2 linked regions of the Variovorax paradoxus genome follow. The protein of the gene in region 1 interacts with the protein of each later gene in a pairwise test. Links are inferred from orthologs where the notes say so. Each region holds a gene or a part of one and is shown on either strand. Other genes may lie near its edges.

Region 1 (10,747 bases):
GGCCGCTGGCCTGGAGCCAGAATGCCCGGCGGGGCTGCAGCCACAGCCCCACCAGGTCACTGACCACGGCCTCGCGCAGCTTCAGCTGCAAGGTTTCGCCCAGCCACCTCTGCGCGACATTCAAGACCAGCAGCACGCCCGCAATGATCGCGAAGACGCCTACCTGCACCATGAATTCGCTCAGGTCGCGACGCGAGATTGCATCGTAGAACGGCTTGTTCCAGCTGTTGAGCTCGATCTGCCCATACGCCGTGAGCGCAACGACCACCACGATCGCGGCCATCAGCGCGACAAGCGTCTTTGCGACCGGGGACACGCGCAAGGCGCCGAGCAACTCGCTGACCTGACGGAAGAAGCCGGTCCTTGCAGCCGGCTCGACACGGTTCTTCGGCCTCGCGCTCATCGCCTACCGCGGCGCCTCGCAAGCGGCGGCCGCGCTGCGGCGCGCCGAGACACAGGAAATGAATGCGGCGTGGCTCCAGGCGAGTTGCTTGGCCGAGGTCTGCGCACCGCTGTGCTGGTCGAACTGCTCCGACAGGTCACCGCCGGCCGGCGTGTACGCGCGCACGGTGGCGAGGTAGGCGTCGCCGCGTTCGAACCAATGGCGTGCATCGGCGCCCGTCGCCGCTGCGGCGCGGAAGCAGAACTCGGCGGCGCCGAGGGTTGAGAAGTAGTACGCGCCGCCCGAGTAGTACACGTCGCCTTCATACCGGCCCATTGCCGCGCCACGGCCTGCGGCGCGGCCGTGGTTGATGGGATAGGCCGCGTCGAACAGTGCGTCGAGGCGCATCAGCGTGGACTGCATGCGCGGATCGGCCGGTCCATGGGCGGCCTCGGTGCCAAGGCTGTGGATCGCCGACAGGATCACCGCGATGTCCAGCGCCTTCGGACTGGGCTGGCCGTCCGCCAGCACGCGTGAGCGGTAGTAGCCGCGCGTCGCGTCGCGATCACCTGGCCGTTCATCTCTTTCGTCGACCCAGTAGCCATCGAGGAGGCGCAGCACGGCCTGCGACTCTTCCCGGCAGCGCTGCGCCTTTGCCGTGTCGCCCAAGCCCTCCAGCCATGCCGCGCCTTCGGCCAACGCGGCCCCTGCAACGCGCAGCGTGTAGTAGTGGTGGCCGAGTTCCTCTTCCCAGATGTCGTAGGACGGCTCGCGCCAATAACGCAGCGTGAAGTCGAGATCGAAGCGGATCAGCTTGGAAACCTCCGCCAGCAGCGGTGCGTCGAGGTGCCCGCCGGCTGCCCAGCGCAGCAGGGCCAGCGCGCGCAGCGGCGCACCGTCATGCTGGGGCCGATTCCATCGGCAGACGTCGAGCGTGCCGTCGGGGTTCACCCGCGTCTCGGCGGTCACCAGGTCGCCGAAAGCTTTCGCAAGGTCATCGTCTTCGCGCAGGTACTGCAGGAGCTCGGGGGCCACACACGCGCTGCGGTCCTCCACCGCGGCAGCCGCCCGGCCGTCGAGGCGGTTCAACTCCAGGCTGAAATGGGTGAAGTCGCGCAGGTGCTGCAATGCTTCGTCTCCGACGCACCCTTCGGAGTAGAGCAGGCGCAGTGCATCGATGACGACCGCGGAATCGCGGAACCAATGAAAGAAGTAGTCGGGGTCCGGGTTGTAGTCGGCGAGGACAGGCGAGGCGACGATGGCGCCGGCCATCGGCCGCACGGTCTGGCCGAAGCCCGGCCGATGCTTGACGATCGAGACCGGCGAGATGCTGGACAGCATCGCGCTCGCCGAGTGGCGCAGCTGGGTTTCGAGCCAGGGCTCAAAAGCCGGATCTTGCGGGCTCGCCACGCTGAAGGTCACGGTTCGCGCGACCCCAGATGCGGGCTGCTGAAGTCCAGGGCGCGCAGCCCGGCCTGCACTTCGGGCACACTCATGAACAGTTTCCAAAGAAGGCCCGTGCGATGGTTCTCCATCATCACGACGATCGGGCCCTGGTCGATCGCAAGATAGGTGTCTGCGAACCACCCTCGCTGCTCGCAGAACGCATCGACGAAGCCATAGTCTCTCCACAGCCGCTCGCCATGCGCGGTGAGGAAATGCCGCAGCACCTGCATCACCTCGGCAGGCGCGTACGGCAGGCTGGCCAGTGCGGCCGTCGGCGAGATGGTGCCGTTGTCGTTGTTCGGATCGTGCGCAAGGTAGCCGTCGGGGTCGTCGCTCGCCGTCAGGCCCCAGCACGATTCGCCGTAGCCCCGATAGCCCCGCGGATTGGCAACGCAGTGGGCGCGGTTGATCTGCACGTGGCGGCTGTTGAGATCCCAATAGTCGGCGTAGCGATCCTTCAGGCCGCGTGGATCGAGCCCGCAGAACGAGTAGTGCGCAAAGAACAGCGGGCCGGCGTTCGGCGGGCCCAGCGGCAGTTCGATGCCCTGGTACGAGCGGCCATTGAGGAAGTCGGGCCCAGAGGCGTAGCCGCGGTGGTAGACCTTCGGATCGATCGCATGGCGTGGTGCGGCCGCCGCCAGAAAGTACGTGATGAGGCACTCGTTCCAGCCGTGCACCTGATGGTTCATGGCCCAGCCGTGGTTCGGGCTCCAGTGCCAATACAGCACATCCTGTCCGCCCTGGGTGAACCAGTTCCATTCGACCTCATGCCACAGCGTGTCGAAGTCGGCGCGCAAACGGCGCGCCGTGGCCGTGTCCTCGCTGAAATACTGGCGCGCACACAGCAGGCCCATGCAAAGGAACGAGGTCTCGACCAGATCGCCCGCGTCGTCGTTGGGGCTCATCGGGATCGTCGCGCCGCTCGCCCCGTCCATGAAGTGCGGGAACGCGCCGTGGTAGCGCTTGGCGCGCAAGAGCGCGTCCCGCATGCGCCCCAGGCGCTCCAGCGCTGCGTCCCGCGTGACCCAGCCGCGCTCCACCGCGACGATCAAGGCCATGATGCCGAAGCCGGTGCCGCCGATGGCGACCCTTTCGTCCGCTAGGTCTTCGCCCGTGGCGCTGACGAGCGTGCGGCGATCAAGCGCCAAGCCACTGGCGGCATCCGCACCGTCCCAGAAATAGCGGAAGGTCTGCCGCTGCACGGCGTCGATCAAGGCTTCATCGGGCAGGGCTGCCAGTGCCCTCGGGTTCCTGTCATCCTTCAGCACGAACGGCTCCTTTCGTTGTCGTCTCGGTAACACGTTTGGTTTCACTGAATTGTCGGCAGCGCAACGCGGCCGAGGGCTCTCTGCCCGCAGCATGCCATCATTAAGGCCCTTGGGTTCTATTCGAAATCCCTGATGAGCCGCATTGACTCCCTCATGGCCCGGATGACGCTAGCCGAAAAGCTGGGCCAACTGACGATGACTGCCTCCAGCTACACGGTCACCGGGCCGGTGCTCGCGGGAGACTCCACGCAGTCGATCATCGACGGTACGGTCGGCAATCTGCTGAACATGGTCGGCGCTGGTCCCACCCACGAAATGCAGCGGCTGGCCGTCGAGAAGTCACGGCTCGGCATTCCACTGCTGATCGGCCTGGACATCATTCATGGCCATCGCACGCTCTTTCCGATTCCGCTTGCAGAGGCCGGCACCTTCGACGAAGACCTCTGGGAACGCACGGCGCGCGAGGCCGCGCGCGAAGGCGCTGCCGACGGCCTGGCGATGACTTTCGCGCCGATGCTCGACGTATCGCGCGATCCCCGCTGGGGCCGCACCGCGGAAGGACCCGGCGAAGACCCCTGGCTGAACGCACGCATCGCACAGGCGAAGGTGCGCGGCTTCCAGGGGGCCGACCTGTCATCGGCCGAATCGCTGGCCGCTTGCGCCAAGCATTTCGTCGCGTACGGCGCAGTCAACGCGGGGCGGGAGTACGCCGCCGTGGACATCTCGGAGCGCACCTTGCGCGAGGTGCATCTGCCAGGCTTCGCAGCAGCGGTCCGCGCCGGCGTCGCGACGCTGATGCCCGCCTTCACCGATCTCAACGGCGTGCCGATGACGGCGCACATTCCCTTGCTGCGCGACTGGCTGCGCGGGGAGATGGGCTGGGACGGCGTCATCGTCAGCGACTACAACGCGATCGCGGAATTGATCAAGCACGGCGTCGCGGCCGATCTCGTCGATGCCGCGGTCCTGGCGCTGAAGGCCGGCGTCGACATCGACATGATGGCCGACGCGTATCGCAAGGGCCTGCCGATCGCGCTCGAACAGGGACGGGTGACCATCGAAGAGATCGACGCGAGTGTGCGCCGCGTGTTGCGGCTCAAGGAGCAGCTCGGCCTGTTCGACGACCCCTACCGCCGCGGCGCGACACCGGAGCCCGCAGCGGTTGTCGCCGAGCGGCACACGCTGTCGCGCAATGCGGGGCGCAAGGCCATCGTCATGCTGAAGAACGAGCGGGACACCCTCCCCTTGCCTGCTGCACCGAAGGCACTGTGCGTCATCGGTCCGCTGGCCGACGCAAACACCGAGATGAAAGGCCCGTGGTGGGGCGCCGGCGAACACGAGCCCGCCGTCAGCGTGCTTGCCGGCCTGCGCGCCGCGCTTCCGCACACCGACATTCGCCATGCACCCGGCGTCGCCATCGAGGGTGGCGACGACAGCGGCATCGAAGCTGCCATTGCGCTCTGCGACGGCGCCGACGCCATCCTGCTGTGCCTGGGCGAGCGTGCCACGATGAGCGGCGAGGCGGCGAGCCGCGCCACGCCCGCGCTTCCCGGCCGGCAACAGGCCCTGGCCGAAGCGGTAACGGCACGCGCACAGGCGCTCGGCATCCCCGTCATCGCGATCTTGTTCTCGGGCCGCCCGCTGGTCGTCCCCTGGCTGGCCCAACACGCCGATGCGCTCCTGGCTGCGTGGTTCATCGGCATCGAAGCCGGCCATGCGATCGCCGATGTGGTTACCGGCCAGGTGTCTCCTGGCGGTCGCACGCCGATGAGCTGGCCGCGCGCCGTCGGGCAGGTGCCTATCTACTTCGGCCAGCGTCCCACCGGCCGACCGATCAATCCTGCCGACTACTTCACCAGCAAGTACCAGGACGTCGAGAACACGCCGCTGTATGCCTTCGGCCACGGCTTGACCTACGGCCGGTTTGTCTACGAAGAGCTCCAGGTCGAGCCGCGCCGCGTGTGCGAGCAGGACACGCTGAAGATCAGCGCCAGACTGCGCAACGTTGGCGCGCGCGAGGCTGAAGAGACCGTCTTCCTGTTCATTCGCGGCAAGCGAAGCCGTGTCACCCGGCCGTTGCTGGAACTCAAGGGCTACGCGAAGCTGCGATTGATGCCTGGCGTTGCCGGCTCGGTGAACCTGGAACTGCCGGCGGCCGAGTTGCGCTACCTCGGGCCGGACCTGCAGCCCTTGTTCGAGGCAGGCGAAGTCGAGATCCTTGTCGGACCGAGTGCCGAGGAATCAGGGTTGCTGCGCCAGATCATCGAGTTGTATTGAAGCACTGCGGATTTCATCGACGATCTCCGCGCCCAATCACTCCACCGTCACGCTCTTGGCAAGATTGCGCGGCTTGTCGACATCGGTTCCTCGCGCGCAAGCCGTGTGATACGCCAGCAGCTGCAGCGGCACCACGTGCAGCAGCGGCGACAGCGCGCCGTAGTGCTCGGGCATGCGAATGACGTGCAGGCCTTCGCTGCCCTTGATCTTGGTGTCGCCGTCGGCCAGCACATAAAGCACGCCGCCGCGCGCGCGCACTTCCTGCAGGTTGCTCTTGAGCTTTTCGAGCAGGGCGTCGTTCGGCGCCACGGCCACCACCGGCATTTCGCTGGTGACCAGCGCGAGCGGGCCGTGCTTGAGCTCGCCGGCGGCATAGGCCTCGGCGTGGATGTAGGTCACTTCCTTGAGCTTGAGCGCGCCTTCCAGCGCAATCGGATAGTGCAGCCCGCGGCCGAGGAAGAGCGCGTTGTCCTTGCGTGCGAAGTCTTCGGCCCAGCCGATGATCTGCGGCTCGAGCGCAAGCACCGACTGCAGTGCCACCGGCAGATGGCGCATTTCCTTCAGGTAGCGTGCCTCGTCGGCTTCGCTCAGGCGGCCCTTGCTCTGCGCAATGGCAAGGGTCAGCAGGAACAGGCCGGCCAATTGCGTGGTGAAGGCCTTGGTCGAGGCCACGCCAATTTCCACGCCGGCGCGCGTGATGTAGGCAAGCTTGCATTCGCGCACCATGGCACTGGTGGCTACATTGCAGATGGTGAGGGTCTGCTCCATTCCGAGCGATCGCGCATGCTTGAGCGCGGCCAGCGTGTCGGCGGTTTCACCCGACTGGCTGATGGTGACGACGAGCGTCTTGGGGTCGGGCACCGAGTCGCGGTAGCGGTATTCGCTTGCGATCTCTACCTGCGTCGAGATCTTCGCGATGCCCTCGAGCCAATACTTGGCGGTGCAGCCGCTGTAGTAGCTGGTGCCGCACGCAAGAATGAGGATCTTGTCGATGTCCTTGAACACGCGGTGTGCGCTGGCGCCTCTGGCGCCGTCCTGCCCGATGCCGTCGAACAGCTCGGGCACGATGCCGGCCACACCTTCGAGCGTGTCGCCAATGGCGCGCGGTTGCTCGAAGATTTCCTTCTGCATGTAGTGGCGGTAAGGGCCGAGTTCGGCCGCGCCGCTGTGCGCCTGCACGGTGCGCACCTGCCGCTGCACGGGCTTGTGGCTGCGGTCTACGATCCAGTATTTGCCGGGCTGCACATCGACCACGTCGCCTTCTTCGAGATAGACGATCTGATCGGTGACGCCGGCCAGGGCCATGGCATCGCTCGCAAGAAAGTTTTCGCCACCTTCCTTGCCCACGCCAAGAATGAGCGGCGAGCCCGCGCGCGCGCCGACCACGCGCTGCGGTTCGTCGCGGCAGATCACTGCAATGGCATAGGCCCCGTGCAGCTGCAGCACCGCGGCCTTCACGGCCTCGAACAGGTCGCCTTCGTAGAGGCTGTCGACCAGATGGGCGATCACCTCGGTGTCGGTCTGGCTCTCGAAGACGTAGCCCTTGGCCTCGAGCGTCGCACGCAGTGCTTCGTGGTTTTCGATGATGCCGTTGTGAACCAGCGCGATGCGGCCAGCGCGCGCGCCTTGTGCGTCGGCGCCGGGGCCATGGCTGAAGTGCGGGTGCGCGTTGTGCACGGCCGGTGCGCCGTGCGTGGCCCAGCGCGTATGGGCGATGCCCGTCAGGCCTTCGACATGGTCCTCGCGCACCTGCGTGACGAGATCCGCCACGCGCGATGTGGTGCGCGCACGCGTGAGGCCGCTCGCATGAACCGCGACGCCGCAGGAGTCATAGCCGCGGTACTCGAGCCTTTGAAGCCCCTGCACTAGGACTGGAACGATGTTGCGATGGGACGCTGCGCCGACGATGCCGCACATGGTGAGCTGCCTTTGAATGAAGAGGAGACCTGATGGTAGAGATAGGGTGGAAAAATATGCCTTCGAAATCACGAGAATTTCGGTGATTTATTTCATCCCTCAGCGGATTTGGATTTTTATTCCATAATCCACACACATATGGAATCAATCTCGGTGGATGCAATAGATCTCCGCCTGCTCGATGCGCTGCAGCGCGACGCCTCGCAAACCAACCAGAGGCTGGCCGAACGCGTCGGCATTTCGCCGCCGACTTGCCTGCGCCGCGTTCAGCGCCTGCGGCAAGAAGGTCTCATCGAGCGGCAAGTCGCATTGCTTTCGCCGGACCGCCTGGCCGCGGTGCTGGGCCACGGCCTGCAGGCGGTGGTCGAAATTTCGCTCGACAGGCAAGACGCTGCGGCGCTCGACGCCTTCGAGGCGCGCGTGATCGCCGACGACGCCGTGCAGCAATGCTGGCGCGTTTCGCCGGGTCCGGACTTCGTGCTGGTGGTGGCCGCCCGCGACATGCCCGGCTACGGCGCGCTCGCGCAGCGGCTCTTCAACGCCGACGCCAACGTGCGCAACGTCAAGGCCTTCTTCAGCCTGAAGCGCGCGAAGTTCGAGCCCCGGCTGCCGCTGGTCTGACCCTCCGCCTTCTCAGCCCTTGGGTTTCTTCTGCGGGCGCTTCCAGTTGGGAAAGCTCACCGGCTTGCTCCGAGCAACGGTGAGCGCGCCCGGCTCGGTCGATTTGTTCACCGTCGAGCCGCCCCCGATGGTGCCGCCCGCGCCAATGGTGACCGGGGCCACCAGCACGCAGTTGCTGCCCACGTGCACGTCGTCCTCGATGACGGTGCGGTGCTTGTTGGCGCCGTCGTAATTGGCAGTAATGCTGCCCGCGCCGTAGTTGACGCGCTGGCCCACCGTCGCGTCGCCAAGATAGGCCAGGTGATTGGCCTTGGCACCCTCGGCCAGGGTCGAGTTCTTGACCTCGACGAAGTTGCCGATGTGCACTTCGGCACCCAACTGCGCGCCGGGCCGCAGCCGCGCGAAGGGGCCGATGAGGGATCTTTCGCCGACGGTTACGCCGGCCTTCTCGCCTTCGATGTGGGTGAACGGGTGGATCACCGCGCCCGCCTCGATGCGCGCATTGGCAATCACGCAGTTGGCGCCAATGCGCACGCCCTCGCCCAGGAACACCGAGCCTTCGAACACGCAATTAACGTCGATCTCGACGTCGGCTTCGCAGGCCAGCGTGCCGCGCAGGTCGAAGCGCGCCGGATCGGCGAGGCGCACGCCCTGCGCCATGAGTGCCTCGGCCTGCCGCAACTGCCAGGCACGTTCGAGCCCCGCCAGTTGCGCGGGGCTGTTGATGCCGGCCACCTGGAGCGCGTCGGTCGTGACATGCGCAACCACCGGCACGCCGTCGGCAGCGGCCAGCTTGACGATGTCGGTGAGGTAGTACTCGCCCTGGGCGTTGCGGTTGTCCAGCCGGGCCAGCCAGCCCTTGAGCAGGGCCGCGGGCACGGCCATCATGCCGCTGTAGATTTCGCGGATTTCGCGTTGCGCCTCGGTGGCGTCCTTGTGCTCGACGATGGCCGTGACTTCCCCCTCCCGACCTTCCGTGCGGACGATGCGCCCGTAACCCGTCGGATCCTCGAACTCGATGGTCAGCAGCGCGAGCCGCTGGCCGGCGCTCGCGGCTATGAGCGCGCGCAGCGTTTCCTCGCCGATCAGCGGCACGTCGCCCGACAGCACCAGCACCGTGCCGTCTTCAGGCAGGAGCGGAACCGCCTGCTGCACCGCGTGGCCCGTGCCAAGCTGCGGCTCCTGCCGCGCAAACTGCAGGGCGGTGCCAACCCCATTGCCGGAAGACATCGCCGCCTCGACTTCGGCCGCGCCGTGGCCGGTCACCACCACCACGTGTCGGGCGCCGATGCGCGCGGCGGTGCTGGTCACATGCGCGAGCAGTGCACGCCCGGCCAAACGATGCAACACTTTGGGCAGCCTGCTCTTCATGCGCGTGCCTTTGCCGGCCGCCATGATGACGACGTCGACCGGTCCCTGGTTGTCTTGCGGAATCTGATTCATGCTTCTTTCTACCCGAATGCGTTGCGCCAAGTTGGCGCGAATTATCGGCGTGCTGCTCGTGGCCGCCGCGCTGGGCGCGTGCAGCACGATCAAGCTGGCCTACAACAACCTGCCCGAACTGAGCTACTGGTGGCTCGACGCGTACGTTGATTTCGACGGCTCGCAAACGCCCAAGGTGCGCGACGAACTCGCGCAACTGCTGAGCTGGCACCGGCAGAACGAGTTGCCCCGGGTGCTCGGCGTGCTGCAGGAGGCGCAAGCCCTGGCGCCGCGCGACGTGACCGCGGCCCAGGCCTGCCGCATGGCGGAGCAGATCCGCGAACGCCTGCTGGCAGTGACCGAGCGTGCGGAACCCGCCGGCACCGAACTGGCATTGAGCCTGACCGAGGCGCAACTGCAGCAGCTAGAGCGCAAATACGCAAAGAACAACGCCGAGTACCGCAAGGAATGGCTCGACCGCAGCCCCGCTGAAGTGCAGGAAAAGCGCTACGAAAAGTTTCTCGATCGCCTCGAAGATTTCTACGGCCGGCTGACGCCCGAGCAGCGCGCGCTGGTGCGGCAGCAAGTGGCGCAGTCGGTGTTCGATCCGCGGTTGGCCGGCGTCGAGCGCCGCCAGCGGCAGCAGGAGGCGCTGGGGCTGCTGCGCGGCTTCAACGCGGCCAAGCCGCCGCCGGCCGAAGCGCGCGCGGCCATCCATGCCTACGTGATGCGCATTGCCGATCCGCCGCCCGGGCCCTGGCGCGATCACCAGCAGGCATTGCTGCAGGAAGGCTGCCGCAACCTGGCGGCCCTTCACAACGCCACCAGCGCCAGCCAGCGCGAGCAGGCCGTGCGGCGGCTGCAGGCCTACCAGGACGATCTTCGGCAACTGGTGGCCGCGCGCTGAACTGCCCTGCCGCAAGGCGCCGCGCGGTCAGATCAGGGGCGTGGGCCGCATCGGGCGTTCGAAATAGTCGCCCAGCGTTTCGAGCGCATGCGGCTCGAGGATGCGCAGCCAGCCCGCATCGAGCTTGTAGAGCCCCAGCCCCTGCAGCTTGCGCAGCGTCTTGTTGGTGTGCACCAGCGAGAGGCCGAGCGCATCGGCCAGGTGCTGCTGGTTGAACGGAAACTCGACCCAGCCATCGCGCACCATGCCCACGCGCTCGGCCCGGCGGTAGAGGTGCATCAGCAGCATGGCCACGCGTTCGCTGGCATTGCGGCGGCCGGCGGTCACCAGGTTGTCGTCCACGATTTTTTCCTCGCGCGCGGCCAGCCAGGTGATGTCGTAGCCCAGCTTGGGCTGGGCATGGAACAGTTCCCAGAGCCGCTCGCGCGAGAAGGCGCAAAGCGTGGTGTCGGTCACGGCCTCCACGCCGTGCGTCTGGCCGTCGGCAAATTCATCTTGCAGGCCGAT
Region 2 (10,773 bases), 3.9 Mb from region 1 along the record:
GCGCGGCGCGGGTCCTGCGTTCGAACCTCGCCGCGTGGAACTGGACCCTGTAGCCTGCGGCGGCGCCACCTTCCGCTACGACGCGGACGGATGGGGCCTGGTGCAGCTCTACCTCGGCTCGGCTTCCGCGGGCGACGAGCGGCTGGAAGACTCGCACACCAACCACAACTCGCTCAAGCGTGCGCAATCGTGGTCGGACACAGTGGAGGAGATGGGCGATGTCGGGGCGTGGGACTTCGCAAAGATCACATCTTTCTCATCCAGGCTCAATCGCGAGATCCGAAAACGCGGTGTCGCCAAGGTCGGTAGCCGGGCCGTGTTGCCGGGCGCGCTGAAGCTGTGGGACATCGGCGTGGCCATGGGGCCTTACAAGCCCGGCGAGTACACGCTCCAGCGATTGGATACGTAGCGCCCGCGGCGGTGCTCAGGGGTGGATCTTCTCGCCCTTGGCCAACATTTCCACGAACTGCGCAATACGCCGCGCCCGTGTCTCGGGTTTCTTCGCTCCCTGCGTTCGGAACAGCACCGCGTAGCGGTTGCGCGAATCGAGCTTGGCGAAGAAGGCGGCGGCTTTGGGGTTCGCGTCCAGCGCGGCCCGCAGGTCGGGCGGCACGGTGGCGACGCTCTGGGCGTCGTAGGCCGCATCCCAGCGGCCGTCGGCGCGGGCGCGGTCGACCTCGGCCAGGCCGGCAGGCTGCATGCGGCCTTCCTCGATCAGCTTCAGTGCCTTGTCGCGGTTGATCTTCGACCAGGTGCTGCGCGGCGTGCGTGGGGTGAAGCGCTGCAGAAAGTGCTTGTCGTCTTCCGCCTTGCGCTGTCCGTCGATCCAGCCGTAGCACAGCGCCACTTCGAGCGCCTCGGCGTGGTTGACCGACGCAATGCCGCTGTCCTTCTTGGCCATTCGCAGCCACACGCCGGCCGCGGCGGCATGGTGTCGCTTGAGCCAGCGCTCCCATGAGGCGGCGGTGGTGCATTCGACGGGCGTGTCATGCGGAACGCGCTCGGCAACTGCCGCTTTCTTTGTGCTTGCCGTACTCACGGTACCCACCAGTAGCGCAGCGCGTGAAAGTAGATCGGCGCCGCGAAGATCACCGAGTCGAGCCGGTCGAGCATGCCGCCGTGGCCCTCGATCATCGAGCCCCAGTCTTTCACGCCGCGGTCGCGCTTGATGGCGGACATCACGAGCCCGCCGAAGAAGCCCATGAGGCAGATGGTGAGCGCCATCAGCGCCGCCTGCCAAGGGTTGAACGGCGTCGCCCAATAGAGCGCCGCGCCCAGGGCGGTGGCGCTGGCGACGCCGCCGACCAGGCCTTCCCAGGTTTTGGAAGGAGAGAGCTCGGGCGCTACCTTGCGCTTGCCGAAGAGCTTACCCCAGACGTACTGCAGCACGTCGCTGCCCTGCACCACAATCACGAGAAAAGCGATCAGCAGCAGGTTGCGGCCTTCGAAGCCGGGAATCTGCAGCGTAAGCAGCGCGGGCACGTGGCTGATGCAGAACACGCAGATCATCAGGCCCCACTGAATCTTGGAGGTGCGTTCCAGAAAGCGCTGCGTGTCGCCGCCCACGGCCGCAAGAATCGGCAGCACAAGAAAGGCGTAGACCGGAATGAAGATCGAATAGAGCCCGTACCACTCGATCCACACTAGGAAGTACTGCACCGGCAGCCCGATGTAGAACGCCGCCGCAATTGCATGATGGTCGCCGCGCCGGGTGTAGGCCAGGCTGATGAACTCACGCAGCGCGTAGAACGAGATCAGATAGAACAGCACGATCACGCCGCCCTTGCCGAATGCAAAAGCGAGGCCGATCACCGCCACCATCAGCCACCACGCATTGACGCGTGCGTTGAGGTTGTCGATGACCGAATGGGGCCTGCCTTGCGCCACGCGCCACTTGAGCGTTGCGCCGATGGCCGAGGCAAGGATCAGCACGCCGGCCACGCCTCCGAACAATTGCAGCGTGGTCTGTGTAAAAGGCGAGATGTTCATGGCGTCGTTGCGGCTGCTTTTTCTTGTTCGGGCACGCGGTCGTATTCGGGGCGCAGGTCGAGCATGGCGGCACGCGCGCGGGCGAGAAAGCCGGTCTTGTCTTCGCCTTCGGCCAGCTGGATCGGCGTGCCGAAGCGGACCGTGCAGGCGAGAGGAATCGGCACCAGCGTGCCCTTGGGCAGCACGCGCTTCAGGTTCTCGATCCACACCGGCACCAGCCGCACGGTGGGGCAGGCACGCGCCAGGTGATAGAGGCCGCTCTTGAGCGGCAGCAGGATCTCGTCGCCGGTGTTGCGCGTGCCCTCGGGAAACATGATGAGCGAGTCCCCGCCTTCCAGCGCTTCCTTCATCTGGTCGACCGGGTTGCCGCCCTGGCCCGAGCCGTCGCGGCGGATCATCAGCGCGTTGAACACATCCGCGCCGATGAACTGCCGCACCTTCGACGCCATCCAGTAGTCCTGCCCGGCTACAGGCCGCGTCAGCGCTCGAAGATCGGGCGGCAGCGTGGCCCACAGCAGCACGAAATCGCCGTGGCTCGTGTGGTTGGCGAAGTACAGCGTCTGCTCGGCCTTGGGCGTGGTGCCGCTCCAGATGGCGCGTACGCCCGTCAAGAGGCCGGCCGCGCCGATGATCAGCTTGCCCGCAACGACGGCAAGCGCACGGCGCAGCACCGTGCTTTCTGGGCGGCGGTCTTTTTCATTGTTGTTTTCTTCTTCGGTCACGACAGGTCCTGTGTCATCAAGGCAAGGAGAAACATGGCGCTCTGGCATGCGACCACGATGGCATGGCGCTGCATGAGCTGCCGGGTGCCCTGCACGCGGTCATCGAGCGGCCGCAGGGCCGCGGGCGGCTGCGCGCTCCGCAGGCCGAGCCGGTCGAGCGCGCCGTCGAGCGCACTGAGCGATGCGATGGTGCCGCGCGCCAAGTCGGCGAACAGCGCCTGGTCGAGCCGCAGCCTGAATGCGAAGTAGCGATCGAGCGTGCCCAGCACCACCACTGCGCCAAAGCCCATGGCGGCCGTGGTCGAGAGCGAGCGCATGGTGAGCGCGAGCACCAGCGCCGCAATGCACATGAGCGCGAAGCCCCAGGCCGCCAGCACCGCTGCGGCGCGCAGCAACCCGGCCAGGGCCGCGCAGGTGGCGCGCTCGTTCTCAGTCATGGGGCGGCACTCCAGGTGCAGCGGCACCTAATGGTTCGAGCGAGGTCCGCCAGGCAGCACGCAGAACGATCTGCGGGCGCGCGAGGCGCACAGCGTCTTCCGCCTGCGCCAGGCCGCCCGATGCGCCGTAGCGCCCCAGCCATGCAATGGCAGCCGCGGCGCTGCGCGAGAAGCCCAACGCACAGCAGACCCACACGGGAGCGCCTTCGGCATGGAGGCGCTGGCCTTCGATCACCACGGCGGCGCGCTGCAGCCGCACGGTGGGCGGCACGGTCAGGTCGAGCATCGGCACGCAACGCGCATGCGGAACGCCGGCCGGCGCCTGCAGCTCGGCGCACAGGCTCACGAGCCGCGGCCGCCCGGCGTCGATCCATTCGGCCTTCGTCGGCAAGCGTCCGAGGCGCAGCCCCGGCACTACTTCGACCGACGCCGGCAGCGTGCGCGTCCAGAGCCATGCATTGATGGCGGCTCCAAGCCGATAGGGTGCAAACAGCCAGCGCGCGGCCCAACTCATGCGACCCACGCCGTTCATCTGGAAGCCGCGCGCGCCAAAGCCGATGTAGTTGAGCGCCACCAGCGCCAGCGAAACCGCGGGCCAGGCGAGCCACAGCCACATGCCACCGCCATACAACGCGGCTGCAAGAAACAAGGCTGCGCCCACTGCGTAGAAGCCCCCGAGCTTCCAGCGCTGCGCATCGCGCGCGCATTGCCAGGCGTGCGGCATCGATACCGTGCGCTCCAGCGGCCACAGCCAGACGCAGAAGATTCCGAGCAGCGCACCCGTGGGAATGTCGATGAAGTGGTGCTGCCAGGTGGTGAGCACCGACGCGCAGATGGCGAACGCCCACACATGCAGTACCAGCCTTGCCCATGTTGCACGCAGAAACTGCCGGTACCAGTCCCACAGGATCACCGCCAGCGCAATGTGCAGAGAAGGCGCCTGGTTATAGGGCTGATCGAAGCCGCGCAGCGCATTGAACAAGAAGGCCGGCGCGCCTTCGACTGCCGGCTGCCCAAAGCTGAAATGCAGCGGCCAGACGACGAAGCAGGTGCAGGCGATGAGCGTTGCGCTCATCAGCCGCAGCGCGTGCCTGTCGAGCGTGTGCTTGCTGCGCGCCAGAAAGAGCGAGAGCGCGTAGAAGACGTTGATCGTCCAGTACGGAAAAATCGTCCAGGCCCAGAACGGCACCTGCCGTTCCCACTCGAAGGCCATCGAAGGCACCTGCGCGCGCGTGGTGGCCCACCAGTTGGCAAGGCCGTAGGTCGCATAGAACAGCGGCCCCAAAAACACCAGCCATGCAGCGGCCCGCTTCCAAGGACGCCGTGCCAGCCAGCGCTTCATTTCGCGCCAAGCTCCGAGGTCATGCCACCCTCACCGCGAGCGAGACGGTGAAGATGCCCCACTCGTCGATGCGCTGGTCGATTTTGCGGAAGCCCGCTTCTTCCACCAGTTGGTCCATCTCGGCCTGCGTGCGGCGGCGCATCACCCACGCCTCGCCCTGGCGATGGCTGGTGAGCGCGCGCGCAATCATCTCGAGCTGCGGGTGCCAGGGCTGGCCGGTGTAGACCAGGTAGCCGCGGTCTTCCACCGCGTCGCCCACGCCCGCAAGAGAGCGGCGCACCATTTCGTTGTCGGGAAAGAGTTCGTACAGGCCCGACACCACGGCCAGCGTGGGGCGCGGCGTTACGGTGGCCAGGCTGATGCGGTCGAAGGCGTCGGCCTGAACGAACTGCGCGACGTCTTCCAGGCCTTTTTCGGCAATGAGCGCGCGCCCGTCGCGCACGTTGATGTCGCTGTAGTCGCGCAGCAGGATCGAGCTGGCCTTGACGGGACTCGCGGTCACGGCGTCGAGCACGTAGCGGCCATGGCCCGCCGCAATGTCCATGACGCGCACCTCGCGGTGCATTTCGGCCAGGCGTTCCATCGCGATGCGGATCAGCTCCTCGACATGGATCTTGCGCTGCCGGATGCCGCGCCAGCCGATCGAGTTCAGGTAGGTCTTGTCCACGGAGCGGCCGAGCGGGCCCTTGCCCTGCGGCTCGTTGCGGTAGACGTAGTCGAGCGTGCTGCCCGAATCGAAGCCGGTGTCGTGCCCCAGCTTCACGCCGCGCGAAAGGGTGCCGCCAAAGCGCAGCCCGGCACGTGTCATCCCCCAGTAGGCGCCACGCGGAGACAGCGGCGCCAACGGCTCGGCCAGCGCGCGCGACTCGTCGGCGGTGTTGCCGTTCAGGTGCGCCGCGCGCAAGTCGACCGGTGCCGGCGGCTCCTCGAACAGCTGCAGCACGAACTCGCGGATGGCCTGCACCGCCGGTGCGCGGTCCTTCTCGCCCAGCGTGTCGTGAAAGAAGCCCGGCAGTTCCAACTTGGTCTTGATGGCGCTGCCCAGCCGCTCGAAGAACTGGTGCTGCGGCTTGTGGTGCACCACCCAGTCGGCGCCCGAGATCAGCAGCTGAACCGGCTGCGTGATGGCATTGGCGTCGGCCACCACGCGGTCGGCAGCTTCGTAGAGCCCCAGCAGGATGTTCACCGCAATGGGCCGCGAGATCAGCGGGTCGTTTTCGTAGCTGGCAATGCGCTCGGGGTCATGCGTAAGGAACTTCGCCTTCACGTAGCTGTTGACGAAGAACAGGCCGCGCAGCTTGTGCATCAGCCCCAGCCCGGCGCGCGCAAACGGCACGTACAGCTTGACCTTGAAAGCCGGCGAGGCCAGCGTGAGCCCGCGCACCTTGGGGGCGTAGTCGTGCGCCCAGGTGGAGACCAGCACGGCGCCCACGCTCTGCGCAATCACGTGGATGTCCTGCTCGGCCACGCCGTGCGCGCTGCCGATGTGCTGCACGAAGGTCTGCACGTCGCGCACCGACGTGGCAAAGCTCGGGCTGTAGCCGCGCTGCCCCGGCGAGCGGCCGTGGCCGCGCGCGTCCCAGGCAAAAAAGTCGAAATCGGGCAGGTTGAGCTCGTCGACCAGGTGCGCCATGCGCGCGCCGTGCTCGTGCCCGCGATGAAACAGCACGATGGCGCCCCGGCGCGCCGCGCCCGCGGCCGGCCAGTGCCGGTAGAAGAGCGATTCGCCGTCGTGCGTGCGGAACTGGCGCTCTTGCGCCATGCGTTGGTGAGTGTTGGTATCGGTCATTGAATCCAGATCGCTGTTCTTTTGTTTGTTGTGCATGGGTTCATGCGGCTTCGGCCAGCGCACGCCGCACGCGGTTGGCCACCGTCCAGGCGACCAGCGCGGCGAGAAGCGGCATCAGCCAGGCCGTCCAGCCCGGCAGCGGCCAGCCCAGCGCCACATAAAGGCCGAGCGCGCCGAACGCGAAGGCGCGGTCACTCTTGCCGAGCGGCCCGTCGTAGCGGCGAGAGGCGCCCACCGTGGGGCCGAGTGCGCCGGCAAACTCGCTCAGGCCAGCGAGCATGATCACCGTGCCGACCCAGAACGGGCTGAACGGCTGCACCAGCGCAAACGGCAGGTACAGCGCGGCGTCGGAGACCACGTCGGTCAGTTCGTTGAGGAAGGCGCCGAGCTTGCTCTGCTGCCCGTGCTCTCGCGCCAGCATGCCGTCGATGGCGTTGAACGCCATGCGCACGAACATCCAGGCCGGTATGAGCGCAAAGGCCGCGAGCGATGGCGCCGCAAAGAAAAGCCACAGCCCGATGCCGACCGAAACCACGCACGCTGCCAGCGTAACCTGGTTGGCGGTGACGCCAACGGCGTGCAGGCGTGCCACCAGTGGCCGCAACAGCGCCTGGAACCGCGGTTTCAGTTCGTAGATGGACACGTGCTGGCTTCCCCTGGTTGTTATATGGCCTGAGACGGCCGGAGCATTCTGCCAGTGTGGGGATTGGCCCCCACGCTCGGCACTTCATGTCCTCGCTGCCCCCCGAGGGGGCCACTCGCTTGCTTGGGGCGGCCCGACGCGCGCTCGGACTAAACTTGCCGCCGAAGCCCCTCATTTCATGACCATCCAGACCGACGATTTCGCCCCCGCACCGCCCCGCGTGGTGTCCGCCGCCCCGGCTTCGCCCCAGGAAGAGGCGATCGAGCGGGCGCTACGCCCCAAGCTGCTCGATGAATACGTCGGCCAGGCCAAGGTGCGCGAGCAGCTCGAAATCTTCATCGGCGCGGCGCGCAAGCGCAAGGAAGCGCTCGACCACGTGCTGCTGTTCGGCCCGCCCGGCCTCGGCAAGACCACGCTGTCGCACATCATCGCGGCCGAGCTGGGCGTGAACCTGCGCCAGACCTCCGGCCCCGTGCTCGAAAAGCCCAAGGACCTGGCGGCGCTGCTGACCAACCTGGAGCCCAACGATGTGCTCTTCATCGACGAGATCCACCGCCTGAGCCCCGTGGTCGAGGAAATCCTCTACCCGGCCCTGGAGGACTACCAGATCGACATCATGATCGGCGAAGGCCCCGCGGCGCGCAGCATCAAGCTCGACCTGCAGCCCTTCACGCTGGTGGGCGCCACCACGCGTGCCGGCATGCTCACCAACCCGCTGCGCGACCGCTTCGGCATCGTGGCCCGGCTGGAGTTCTACACGCCTGAAGAACTGGCGCTCATCGTGCGGCGCAGCGCCGGGCTGCTCAAGGTCGAGACCGATGAAGCCGGCGGTTTCGAGATTGCGCGCCGTTCGCGCGGCACGCCCCGCATTGCCAATCGCCTGCTGCGCCGCGTGCGCGACTACGCCGAGGTGAAGGGCACCGGCCGCATCACCGAAGAGATTGCGCACAAGGCGCTCGCCATGCTGGACGTCGATCCGCAGGGCTTCGACCTGATGGACCGCAAGCTGCTCGAAGCCGTCATCCACCGTTTCGACGGCGGGCCGGTGGGGCTGGACAACGTGGCGGCCAGCATCGGCGAAGAGCCGGGCACCATCGAGGACGTGATCGAGCCGTACCTCATTCAGCAGGGCTACCTGCAGCGCACCCCGCGCGGGCGCATCGCCACGCTGGCGGCCTACCGCCACCTGGGCGTGACGCCGCCTTCGAGCCGCTCCGACGGACAAGACCTTTTCGGAATCTGAGTTTTACCCCAATGCATACCCATGACCTGAGTGCCTGGCAGCACGACCACCACTTTGGCGCGGGCAACGAATCGGCCGAGCGCAGCACCCGCCTCGTGATGTGGATCACCGTCGCCGCCATGGTGGTCGAGATCGGCGCCGGCTGGTGGTTCAACTCCATGGCTTTGCTGGCCGACGGCTGGCACATGAGTTCGCATGCGCTGGCGATCGGCCTGAGCGCCTTTGCCTATGCGGCGGCACGGCGCTACGCGCATGATCCGCGCTTTGCGTTCGGCACCTGGAAGATCGAGGTGCTGGGCGGCTTTGCGAGCGCGCTGATGCTGCTCGGGGTTGCGGCGCTGATGGTGGTGGGCTCCATCGAACGGCTGCTCTCGCCTTCGGCCATCCACTACCGCGAAGCCGTGGCCGTGGCCGTGCTGGGGCTGGTGGTCAACCTTGTGTGTGCGCGGCTGCTCGGATCGGCGCACCACCACGGGCACGGGCACGACCATGGCCATGCACACGGCCCTCACGGTCACGACCTGAATTTGCGTTCCGCCTACCTTCACGTGGTGGCCGACGCCGCCACCTCGGTGCTCGCCATTGCGGCGCTGCTGGGCGGCTGGTTCTTCGGCTGGGCCTGGCTCGACCCCATGATGGGCATCGTCGGTGCGGTGCTGGTGTCTGTGTGGGCCAAGGGGCTGCTCAAGGAAACCGGCCGCGTGTTGCTCGACCGCGAAATGGATCATCCCGTCACGGCCGAAATCCGCGAAGGCGTGGAGACCATGCTGGCCGATTCCGAGACGCGCGTGGTCGACCTGCACGTGTGGCGCGTGGGCCGAGAGGCCTATGCCTGTGCGCTCACCGTGGTGACGCATTCCCCCACGCTCTCGGCCGACGAGGTGCGCGCTTGCTTCTCGATGCACGAGGAAATCCGCCACTCGACCGTGGAAATCCAGCGCTGCACAACTTGAGTTGACTGCGGCGCGTGGCGTCCTGGCCACGCGTCACCGGAGTGTCATGGGAAAGCCATCGCGCCGTCACGCGGCGGTGGGAGCCTACCCGTCCATGCAACGCGACGATGCTTTCCTCCGCGCATGGCGCGACACCGCGACCCGGGCCCCCGAGCCGGAGGACGACGATCTTGCGCGCCCGCCGCTGCGCTATCGCACCCTCTGGATCTCCGATTTGCACCTGGGCACGCCCGGTTGCCAGGCCCGCGCCCTGCTCGACTTTCTGAAGCACACGGAGTGCGAAACCCTGTTCCTGGTCGGCGACATCATCGACGGCTGGCAGCTCAAGCGCCACTGGTACTGGCCGCAGGCGCACAACGACGTGATCCAGAAGCTGTTGCGCAAGGCGCGCAAGGGCACCCGCGTGATCTTCATTCCGGGCAACCACGACGAATTTGCCCGCAAGTACCTGCACCACAACTTCGGCGGTATCGACGTGGCGGAGGAATGGATCCATGAGACGGCAGACGGCCGCAAGCTCTGGATCATTCATGGCGACCTGTTCGACGGCGTGATCCAGTGCGCCAAGTGGCTCGCGCACGTGGGCGATTCGCTCTACGAGTTCACGCTCAAGCTCAATCGGCACCTCAACTCGCTGCGCGCGCGCCTGGGGCTGCCGTACTGGTCGCTTTCCAAGTACCTCAAGGGCAAGGTCAAGCGTGCCGTGAGCTACGTGGGCGACTTCGAGAACGCCGTGGCGCGCGAAGCCCGCAAGCGCGGCGTGCAGGGCGTGGTCTGCGGCCACATCCACCATGCCGAAATGCGCGACATCGACGGCATCCTCTATTGCAACGACGGCGACTGGGTCGAAAGCCTCACGGCCTTGGCCGAGCATGCCGACGGCACGCTGGAGATCATCGACTGGGCGCAGCACATGCCGGTGCCCGCCAAGGCCGGCGCACAGCGGGGCGAAGCGGTCGCAGCCTGAACAGCAGGGGCGGCTCAGTGGCCTCGCGGCGGGCTCTTGGCCGGATGATCGCCGAGGTGTTGTTGCCGCCAGGTGTCGTAGTGCCGCAGCATGGTCTTGCCCACTTCGTCCATCCACAGCCACCAGGCCAGCGCAACGTTCTCTGCGCCGTTGGGTTCAGCAAGCGGGTCGGCCGGCGGTGCGGCCGGCGGTGCGGCATGTGCCAGCGGGTCTGGCAGTTCGTAGTCGCACAGCCGCTCGACGCTGGCGTGCGAGAAATTCGTAGCGACAAGGCTCAAGGTTGCTCTCCTTCGAGTGGCGCGTTCTGGGGCGCCTAAGAACAACTCCCGTAACGAATTGGAACAGCAAACAAGGGATGCGGCGCCTCGGGCAATCCCGGATGAAAACAAAAGAGTTCAAAAAATCGAGGTTGAGCAGCCGCGGTATCGACAGCTCTCCAGTGCGCCTTGCGCCGTCCGCTCAGCGCCGCATGGTGTCGAGTTGCGTCACTGGCGGGCTGTCGTTGCCCCATGAGCCGCGGATGAAGGTGAGCACCGCGGCCACGTCGGCCGCGTCCAGCAGATGCCCGAACGGCGGCATGCCGTAAGGCCGCGGGTTGCCTTCGGTGGAGGGCAGGTAGCCTCCGTGCGCGATCACCTGGATCAGGTTTGCCGTCTGCGCCATGTTCACGGCGCGGTTGCCCGCCAAC

Evidence for each region.
Region 2: the proteins of glmS (region 1) and GOQ09_RS22920 interact in binary tests that used the Escherichia coli proteins (3 or more experiments, as listed by UniProt). The link is inferred for Variovorax paradoxus from one-to-one orthologs.

Annotation. Positions count from the first base shown.
Region 1 is NZ_CP046622.1:1,022,978-1,033,724, reverse strand. What follows is about bases 4,851-7,748. They hold glmS (glutamine--fructose-6-phosphate transaminase (isomerizing)), read right to left. Parts: upstream 7,291-7,748; coding sequence 5,410-7,290; downstream 4,851-5,409. Other genes in these bases: GOQ09_RS04745 (Lrp/AsnC family transcriptional regulator), read left to right, coding at 7,429-7,748; GOQ09_RS04755 (glycoside hydrolase family 3 N-terminal domain-containing protein), read left to right, coding at 4,851-5,373. Outside these bases: GOQ09_RS04770 (ABC transporter ATP-binding protein/permease), read right to left, coding at 1-403; GOQ09_RS04765 (glycoside hydrolase family 15 protein), read right to left, coding at 407-1,804; GOQ09_RS04760 (glucoamylase family protein), read right to left, coding at 1,801-3,096; more of GOQ09_RS04755, read left to right, coding at 3,229-4,850; more of GOQ09_RS04745, read left to right, coding at 7,749-7,911; bifunctional UDP-N-acetylglucosamine diphosphorylase/glucosamine-1-phosphate N-acetyltransferase GlmU, read right to left, coding at 7,924-9,354; GOQ09_RS04735 (DUF6279 family lipoprotein), read left to right, coding at 9,353-10,240; GOQ09_RS04730 (Crp/Fnr family transcriptional regulator), read right to left, coding at 10,268-10,747. UniProt on the Escherichia coli protein: Catalyzes the first step in hexosamine metabolism, converting fructose-6P into glucosamine-6P using glutamine as a nitrogen source.
Region 2 is NZ_CP046622.1:4,899,458-4,910,230, reverse strand. Bases 2,316-5,239 are described here. They hold GOQ09_RS22920 (phosphatase PAP2/dual specificity phosphatase family protein), read right to left. Parts: upstream 4,491-5,239; coding sequence 3,141-4,490; downstream 2,316-3,140. Other genes in these bases: GOQ09_RS22915 (bifunctional alpha/beta hydrolase/class I SAM-dependent methyltransferase), read right to left, coding at 4,510-5,239; GOQ09_RS22925 (hypothetical protein), read right to left, coding at 2,708-3,148; GOQ09_RS22930 (lysophospholipid acyltransferase family protein), read right to left, coding at 2,316-2,660. Outside these bases: GOQ09_RS22945 (hypothetical protein), read left to right, coding at 1-409; GOQ09_RS22940 (YdeI/OmpD-associated family protein), read right to left, coding at 425-1,039; GOQ09_RS22935 (phosphatidate cytidylyltransferase), read right to left, coding at 1,036-1,989; more of GOQ09_RS22930, read right to left, coding at 1,986-2,315; more of GOQ09_RS22915, read right to left, coding at 5,240-6,279; GOQ09_RS22910 (CDP-alcohol phosphatidyltransferase family protein), read right to left, coding at 6,320-6,922; Holliday junction branch migration DNA helicase RuvB, read left to right, coding at 7,101-8,165; CDF family Co(II)/Ni(II) efflux transporter DmeF, read left to right, coding at 8,177-9,118; GOQ09_RS22895 (UDP-2,3-diacylglucosamine diphosphatase), read left to right, coding at 9,213-10,085; GOQ09_RS22890 (hypothetical protein), read right to left, coding at 10,100-10,363; GOQ09_RS22885 (c-type cytochrome), read right to left, coding at 10,545-10,773.